DNA from 2 places in the Pseudoalteromonas issachenkonii genome. Region 1 is predicted to be linked to the other one. Evidence: predicted binding sites of a transcription regulator. Region 1 holds the regulator's gene; the other holds the start of a gene.
The links. Region 1 encodes FliA, which starts transcription of late flagellar genes. Its sites were predicted from a motif close to CTAAAGNTNNNNNNNNNNNNGCCGATA; they were not measured.

Region 1 (4,436 bases):
TAGCTGCTTGTGCCGCAGGAGCAGGCTTAGCTGGCTCTGGTTTAGGCTGTGGCTTAGCTGCAGCAACTGGTTCTGGCTTTTTAGCTGCCACTGGTTCTGGTTTACTTACAGGAGCCGGTGTTTCTATCGACTTAGGTGCACCTTTACCATGAAGTTCATCAAGTAACGCTTCAAACTCGTCGTCACTTATTTCATCATCGCCCGAGCTTTGCTCGTTACTTGGTGGAGCCACAGGGGCTGATGGTGTTTGTTGTGGTGTACTTGCGGTTGCTTGGCTCACTTCGCCAAAGCTGCCTACACCATGAAGTTCATCCAATAAGCTGTCAAACTCATCGTCAGTTATATCACCACTGACATCATTGTCACTTGATGATGATTGTTTTTCTTGTGGGGCTTGCCCTTTTCCATGAAGTTCATCAAGTAGGCTTTCGAATTCGTCTTCGGTTATTTCATCAATCTGAGACTCAGTACTGCTGCTATCTGGGCCGCTAAATAATTCATCAAAAGCAAACGGGTCTTCTTCAGCATCGTTGCTCGGTTGCTCTGCAACTGGTTCGGGCTCTACCGATGGGGTTTCGACAGGAGCTATATCTTCAACCACAGAATCGCCGGCAAGCTCTTCTGCTGTCGGTGGCTGTCCAAGTTTGTGAAGTACTGCAAGTAATTCTGGATCAGCAGGCTCTGGCTGGTCACGATTTTTAATCGTGGCAAACATTTCATTAATGGTATCCAGTGCTTGTAAAATCACATCCATTAATTCAGAGTTAACTGTTCTTACACCTTGGCGCAGTAAATCAAACACATTTTCAGCACCATGACATGCATCAACAAGCTCTGTCATAGCCAAAAAGCCAGCGCCACCCTTTACAGTGTGGAAACCGCGAAATATTGCGTTTAGTAGCTCAGTATCATCTGGGTTGTTTTCCAGTTCTACTAACTGTTCAGATAAAAGCTCAAGGATTTCTCCGGCCTCTACTAAAAAGTCTTGTAAAATATCTTCATCGACTTCAAAGCTCATGCAGTACTCTCCTATTAGAAGCCCAAACTTGATAATAGATCATCAACTTCATCTTGATCAGATACAACATCATTACGCGTTTCTTTATCAATAATAGGCCCTTCGGGACCTGCTAGTGTTTGTGCAACAATGGGATCTTCTATTTTTTCTGGTTGTTCAGTTGGTTCAACCTCACCACCTTGCGCTGCAAATGCAGTCAACAGGTGAATTAAACTTTCTTCAACTTCACGGACAAGTTCAATAACACGGCGAATAACCTGACCCGTTAAATCTTGATAGTCTTGAGCCATCAGCACATTAGTCATCAGCATTTGTAACTCATCGGTTTTGTGATGAGAACTGCTCATAAACTTATCAATACTATGACAAAGTGATTTAAACTCGCCAAGCTCTATTTCGCGGTTCATTAAACGATCCCACGTTGGCTTGATATCAGCTATTTCGTCAGCGATTTCTTGTGCTAATGGTAAGCTTGCTTCAACCGCATCCATTGTCTTATTGGCTGCGTTTTCTGTCATTTCCATGACATAGTTAAGGCGTTTTTTTGCGTCAGGGATGGCATCAGTGGTAATGTCTGTTAAACGCGTGTCTAACTCGAAACTTTTTAAAGCTTCGTGCAGTTGACGCGTCAACTTACCCACCTCAGCAAATAACTGTGATTGCTCTTGTGAAGCTGTTTCTAAAATTAACTGATTCGCTTTATCTTGCTCACCATTTTCTAAAAAAACAACTAACTGGCGAGCTTGTTCTAAAGTAATCTGAGGCGCAGCAGGTGCTGACATAAGCCTCTCCCTCTCATTAACCTAAGCGTTCGAACACTTTTTCTAATTTAGTTTTCAATGTACCTGCAGTAAATGGTTTAACAATATAACCATTAACACCTGCTTGGGCCGCAGCAATTATTTGTTCTTTTTTAGCTTCTGCTGTAACCATTAAAACAGGAATATGCTTTAATTTTTCATCAGCTCGAATTGCCCTCAAAAGATCAATACCTTGCATGCCTGGCATATTCCAATCTGTTACAACAAAATCAAACGCTTGATTTTGCAACATAGGCAAAGCAGTTGACCCGTCATCTGCTTCTTGAACATTGGTAAAACCTAAATCGCGCAACAGGTTTTTAATAATACGTCTCATTGTTGAGAAATCATCAACAACAAGAATTTTAATGTTTTTATCCAAAACATCCTCCAGTGAGGCCTGAACCTTTATTTACTTACTTCTAGTTTATCCAGTCATTGATTTTTGCTTTAAGCTTAATCATCGCCTGACCATGTATCTGACTTACACGCGATTCACTTACATCGAGTATATGCCCAATTTCTTTTAAATTCATCTCATCGTTATAGTACAAAGAAAGCACCATTGCATCTTTTTCCGGTAACGACTTTATTGCACTGAGTAAAGACTCATTAAACCGTTCATTTTTAACATTATTGAACGGTTTGTCTAGTGCTAAATCTTGGCCATGAGGTGTAATCACATCGTCATCTATACCAAGGTCTTCAATACCTAACACTTTACTTACATTTACATCGTTTAAAATATGATGGTACTCATTTAGCGAAATTTCAAGTTTTTCAGCAACTTCACTATCTTTAGGTTCACGGTTTAAACTGTTCTCAAGCGCAACAATAGTCTCTGCAACCAAACGGCTTTTTCTGTGAACTGAACGTGGAACCCAATCGCCTCGGCGCATTTCGTCTATCATCGCACCACGAATACGAATACCGGCAAAGGTTTCAAAGCTTGCGCCTTTGCTCGCATCAAAGTTTTTTGAAGCTTCAATTAAACCAATCATACCCGATTGAATTAAATCATCTAGCTGCACACTGGCCGGTAAACGAGCAATTAAATGGCACGCCACTTTTTTGACTAATGAGGCATGCTTTTCAACAATCATATTTAAATTTTGTGTTGACTGATATCCCATAGCTCTATTCACCGGTATTGTCATTGTTAGTTACTAACTAGTTTCTCAATGAAAAACTCTAAATGACCCGAGGCTTGACTAGGTGTTGGCCACTTAGCAATTTTTGTAGCCAGTGTTTTAAAAGCAATTGCAGCAGGCGACCCAGGAAAAACCTCAACAATTACTTTTTGGCGGCGCGTTGATTTGCGCATATTTTCATCATATGGAACCGTTGCAACCAACTCCATTGATATATCTAAAAATCGGTCGGTAACCTTTGAAAGTTTTGCAAACAATTCCTGCCCTTCGCGTAAACTACGCACCATATTGGCAACAATTTTAAATTTATAAACGCCGTGCTCACGGCTAAGTACTTTAATTAAAGCATAGGCATCGGTAATTGATGTAGGCTCATCACATACCACCACAACCACATCTTGCGCTGCGCGAGAAAAACTCAGCACCATATCGGAAATACCCGCAGCGGTATCAACAATTAAAATATCAAAGTCGGTGTTAAGTTCACTAAATGCACGAATAAGTCCAGCGAGCTCTGAGGGTGATAACTCAACCATACTTTGCGAACCCGATGTTGCAGGCACTATTTTTATGCCTGCGGGACCTTCGACTAAAATATCATCAAGTTCACATTCGCCCGATAAAACATGAGATAAATTACGCTCAACGCGCAGTCCAAGCATCACATCACAATTCGCTAATCCTAAATCAGCATCTAGTACAAGCACACGTTTGCCTTGTTGGCCTAACGCGATTGCCGTGTTAAGGGATACGTTCGTTTTACCCACTCCACCTTTGCCGCCGGTGACAGCGATAACTTTTACGCCGTTATTATTATTCTTGCTCATTTTGCGAAGGCCGCTTGCTTGATCTAAAACTGTGTTAATCATACATCTCTACTGTGCTCGACGCCACTGATTGGTGTCGTGATTGTTGTGCTTTTATTCTTTTTAAATACAATTGCTCAGCTTTTTTTACTAGTTTTTCGGCATTTGCCACTCTAATATCTTCTGGTACTCGCTGACCGTTAGTAAGATACCCTATTGGGAGACGATTTTGAATCGCAATACTAATAATCTCACCTAAACTCAATGACTCATCAAGTTTAGTAAAAATACATCCGCTTAGCTGTACTTTTTTAAAGTGCCTTACTGTTTCTTGTAATACATTAATTTGCGCCGTCGCACTTAATACTAAATAACTACGTATATCAACACGCTGATTACGCATCAAGGTGTTTAACTGCTCAGTTAAGCGTAAATCACGTTGACTCATTCCCGCTGTATCAATTAAGACTAGACGTTTATTTCGTAAATGGTATAAAACTTCTGCTAATTCATTTGCATCTTTAACTTGTTTAACGCCACAACCTATAATACGACCATACGTTGCTAGCTGCTCATAAGCACCAATACGGTAGGTATCGGTAGTAATAAGCGCTACTTTATCGGCACCGTATTTTTGTGCACCCAATGCTGCCAGTTTTGC
Region 2 (4,436 bases), 1.6 Mb from region 1:
CCATTAAACTTGAGTAGGTCACAGTGCCAAATAAGAAAAAAGCGGCAGTAATAACAACGAACCTAAGAGCTAAATAATCTTTGAGGATAAAGAATATAAAAATAGCCGGACTCAAAATAAGAACCCAGCTTTTGCTTAATATACTTACAAAATACAAAAACCATTCAGGCAAACTAAATAACCTTACTTAGCTTTTGTATCTTCATCAGTTCCATCGCCGTTACCAGGCATACTACAATACTTAGTCAACATATTCGCCCCATTACATTTGTTAAGAATGTTGCATTCTATGCTAAAAAAGGTACATAGCCAAGTCATTCTATCTTACATCAATTGGCGCTGACTCTTTTGCCTTGCCTTGTAAAATTGATATTTCTACACGGCGGTTACGTCTGCGATCTTCGCGGGAATCATTAGGTACTAAGGGCCTGGTTTCTGCACGCCCTACCACCATCATTCTGGTTTTATCAAAACCTGGAACTTTTTGTAATTCACTCGCTACCGCAACTGCGCGTTTAGATGATAAATCCCAGTTATTAATGTAAAGCTCGTTGGATACCTGAAAGTCATCCGTATGACCAGACACCGTAATTTCACCGGGTACATCTTTAAGTAATCGGCCAATATCTTGAATGATAGGTTTAAATTGTGGTTGTAAAAATGCACTCCCCGATGGAAACGAGCCATTTTCTCTAATACGAATTATGATTTGCTGCCCTAAAGATTCAAGCTCAATAGCCCCATCAATAATTTGCTTTTCAAGCTGTTGCGCAATTTTTTTAACTAAGTCATTTATTTGCTCTTGATCAGCAGCAGACACTGCCGTAGCTGCAGCAACTTCCTCTGAGGTACTGCTTGATTCACCACCTCGCTTTTCACCACGTTGCTCTTGACGTCCACCTGCGGAGCTTTCATCTCCCGCCTGAAACTCAAGCATTTGTTGGGTCATTTCAACCGTTTGTTGCTGAATGGTTTCTATAGGAGTTGGCTCAGGTTTACCCGGCGTAAACTCCATAGCAATAACAGATGTCCCTTTTGGAATGTCTTTTACTTCTATTTTATTTTGTACACCAAAAGCAAACTTCATTGAGCCTGCAATTTGTTTAAATTTAAGTACATCCATTTCAGAAAATGCGAGTAAAAGTACGAAAAAGCACATTAATAATGACATTAAATCGGCAAACGTTCCCATCCACGCAGGAAGTCCTGGAGGTGGGCATTTGCACTCTTCATCTGACATAATTATTCCTCAGTATTGACTGCGCGTTTTGATTCAGCTAGATAATTTTTCAAGATCCCTTCAATTACTTTAGGATTTTGCCCGTCTTGAATACCTAATACTGCATCTAAAATTAAGCGCTGATTCATGGCCTCTTCGTCTTTACGCAGTTCTAGTTTTACCTGAATAGGAATGGCTACAACGTTTGCTAAAAACGCACCGTATAATGTGGTTAACAACGCAACCGCCATTGCCGGTCCGATAGCTTTGGGGTCATCCATGTTCGAGAGCATAGCCACTAAGCCTATCAACGTACCGATCATCCCCATTGCAGGTGCAATATCACCTAATGATTTAAATAAGGTTGCCCCCATTTCATGGCGAGTGGTGGTTAACGAAATATCTTTTTGTAATGTTGCTCGTACCACATCAGCATCATGCCCATCTACTAGCATATCAACGCCTTTGCGCATAAAAGGATTTGGGATTTCGGCTTCTTCTAAGGCTAAAAATCCGCCTTTTCGAGCAGAGTCAGCTAATTCTACCGCTTTTTCGATTAATGCTTCAGGAGGCTCAATTTTAAACATAAACGCTTTTGCACATACTTTACCAATGCCAAGAAATTGCGACATGGTAAAATTAGATAAAACGATAAAAAGGGAACCACCGAATACAATAACCACAGAAGGGGTATTGTAAAACATAGCGACTTCACCGCTACTACTCATAAACATGGACATGACAATTAAGCCAATTGCGCCAAGGATCCCAATAATGGTTGCTAAATCCACATTCCCTCCAAAGGTTTTATATTTTTTCTTCGCAAGCGTTGTTATTAATTGTTTATCGGCAAGATACTGAAATACTTAAGTGATTTTTATGATAAACGGTAAAATTAAGATTAGTTATATTTTAGATCAACATAGGTAATCAATCTAATTAATCAAAATTAATAATTTTAAAAAATAACGTTGAAACGCAATAAAACCCAATCAACAGCATTTATCTATCAAAAAACAATATCATTCTTTGACCTAGTTTAGCATTCCCCCTAAAATTGGCGTCTAAATTTATTATGTAAGTTGAAAATAAAGATGGCGACTAAAAAACCTGAAAATTTAAGTTTCGAACAAGCACTAGAAGAGTTAACAACAATTGTCAGTGAAATGGAACAAGGTGATTTATCGCTTGAACAGTCTTTAAAGCAATTTGAGCGAGGTATTGCACTTGCGAGCGCATCTTCAGGCAAACTTCAACAAGCTGAGCAAAAGGTGTCGATATTAATGGGTAATGACGAAAAAGCACCGCTTACTCAGTTTGATAACGATATGGAATAATCGTGAGCATAAAAGAACAAATAAAACTCGCTCAAGATGATGTAGCTAATACGCTCAACCTTTATTTTGAACAACCTCTTGAAAGCGACAATACTATAAAAGAAGCCACACATTACAGTGTAATGAATGGTGGTAAAAGACTGCGCCCGTTTTTAGTGTACACCACAGGTAAAATACTCGGTGCTGACAAGCGTGATTTAGATGTACTTGCCGCAGCCATTGAATGTATTCATAGTTATTCATTAGTGCATGACGACTTACCTGCTATGGATGATGATGATTTACGCCGTGGTCGCCCTACATGTCATATTGTATACGGTGAAGCACAAGCGATTTTAGCTGGAGATGCACTGCAAACTTTAGCATTTGAACTTATTGCTAAGCACACATTTAAATGTTCGACTGAAGCACAATTAAAAATGATCGCAGCACTAGCGCATGCATCGGGGTTACAAGGTATGGTTGCCGGACAAGGCCGCGATATTGCAGCAACCGATAAGGTTATTACTGTTGATGAGTTAGAACGCATTCATAAACTTAAAACCGGTGCGCTAATAAATTGTGCGATTACTCTTGGCGCACTGTGCGCCCCTAATACAAGCCAACAAACTTTAGATAACTTATCAACTTTTGGATACGCTATAGGGCTTGCATTTCAAGTTCATGACGATATTTTAGATGTTGAGGGCGATACGCTTACTTTAGGCAAGCCACAAGGGTCAGATATTGCAGCGAATAAAGCGACATACCCCGCTTTATTAGGTATGCTAGGCGCTAAGCAAAAAGCACAAAATTTAATACAACAAGCCCATGAGGCATTAGCTAACATTGACGCAGACACAACAGATTTAGCGGCATTGGCTAACTATTTAATTGAACGTGACCATTAAATACAGCTAAAACGTATTAACTCTTAGTATAAAATTATTACTGAATATTAAGTCGCCTTTTAAACCTCGTTTGTTTTGAGGAGGGTTAATATTAGCGAAGGATATATAAAAAACCATGACACTTGATAGCAGCAAGTATCCATTACTTGATTTGGTGAACGAACCAGCCCACTTGCGAGACTTAGCACAAGATAAGCTTCCTGCATTTAGCCATGAATTGCGTGACTATTTACTCAATTCGGTATCGCAAAGTAGCGGCCATTTAGCGTCTGGTTTAGGAACCGTAGAACTTACCGTTGCACTACATTATGTATACAACACACCCGATGACCGCTTGGTCTGGGATGTGGGTCATCAAGCTTATCCGCATAAAATACTGACTGGCCGTCGTGATCAAATGCATACCATTCGCCAAAAAGACGGATTGCATCCTTTCCCTTTTAGAGATGAAAGTGAATACGACACCTTTAGTGTTGGCCATTCAAGTACCTCAATTTCTGCGGCGTTAGGTATGTCTATTGCTGCACAAAAAGAAGGCAAAGGGCGTAAAACAGTCGCGGTAATAGGCGATGGCGCAATTACTGCTGGTATGGCCTTTGAAGCAATGAACCACCTTGGCGATGTTAAATCAGACATGCTGATCATTTTGAACGATAACGAAATGTCGATATCTGAAAATGTCGGTGCGTTAACCAATCATTTTGCGCGTATTTTATCAGGTAGCTTTTATACCAACATCCGCGAAGGCAGTAAAAAGCTGCTCTCTGGTGTACCGCCGGTAAAAGAGCTTGCCAGCCGTATGGAAGAACACATTAAAGGGATGATGATCCCGGGTACTTTTTTTGAAGAATTAGGTCTAAATTACATTGGCCCAATTGATGGACATGATGTGAATATGTTGGTTGATACGCTGCGCAATATGCGTAACTTAAAAGGCCCACAGCTTTTACATATAAAAACCCAGAAAGGCAAAGGTTACAAGCCTGCCGA

Region 2: the regulator FliA is predicted to act here: its motif matches at 2,064-2,090, upstream of pomA (flagellar motor protein PomA).

Annotation. Positions count from the first base shown of each region.
Region 1 covers NZ_CP011030.1:2,435,341-2,439,776, forward strand. The annotation lists gene PISS_RS11300 (chemotaxis protein CheA) at 1-1,018, opposite strand, end outside; gene PISS_RS11305 (protein phosphatase CheZ) at 1,033-1,800, opposite strand; gene cheY (chemotaxis response regulator CheY) at 1,817-2,200, opposite strand; gene PISS_RS11315 (RNA polymerase sigma factor FliA) at 2,241-2,951, opposite strand; gene PISS_RS11320 (MinD/ParA family ATP-binding protein) at 2,978-3,838, opposite strand; gene flhF (flagellar biosynthesis GTPase FlhF) at 3,831-4,436, opposite strand, start outside.
Region 2 covers NZ_CP011030.1:802,022-806,457, reverse strand. The annotation lists gene PISS_RS03710 (hypothetical protein) at 1-172, opposite strand, end outside; gene PISS_RS03705 (flagellar motor protein MotB) at 320-1,240, opposite strand; gene pomA (flagellar motor protein PomA) at 1,243-2,010, opposite strand; gene xseB (exodeoxyribonuclease VII small subunit) at 2,314-2,556, shown strand; gene ispA ((2E,6E)-farnesyl diphosphate synthase) at 2,559-3,446, shown strand; gene dxs (1-deoxy-D-xylulose-5-phosphate synthase) at 3,562-4,436, shown strand, end outside.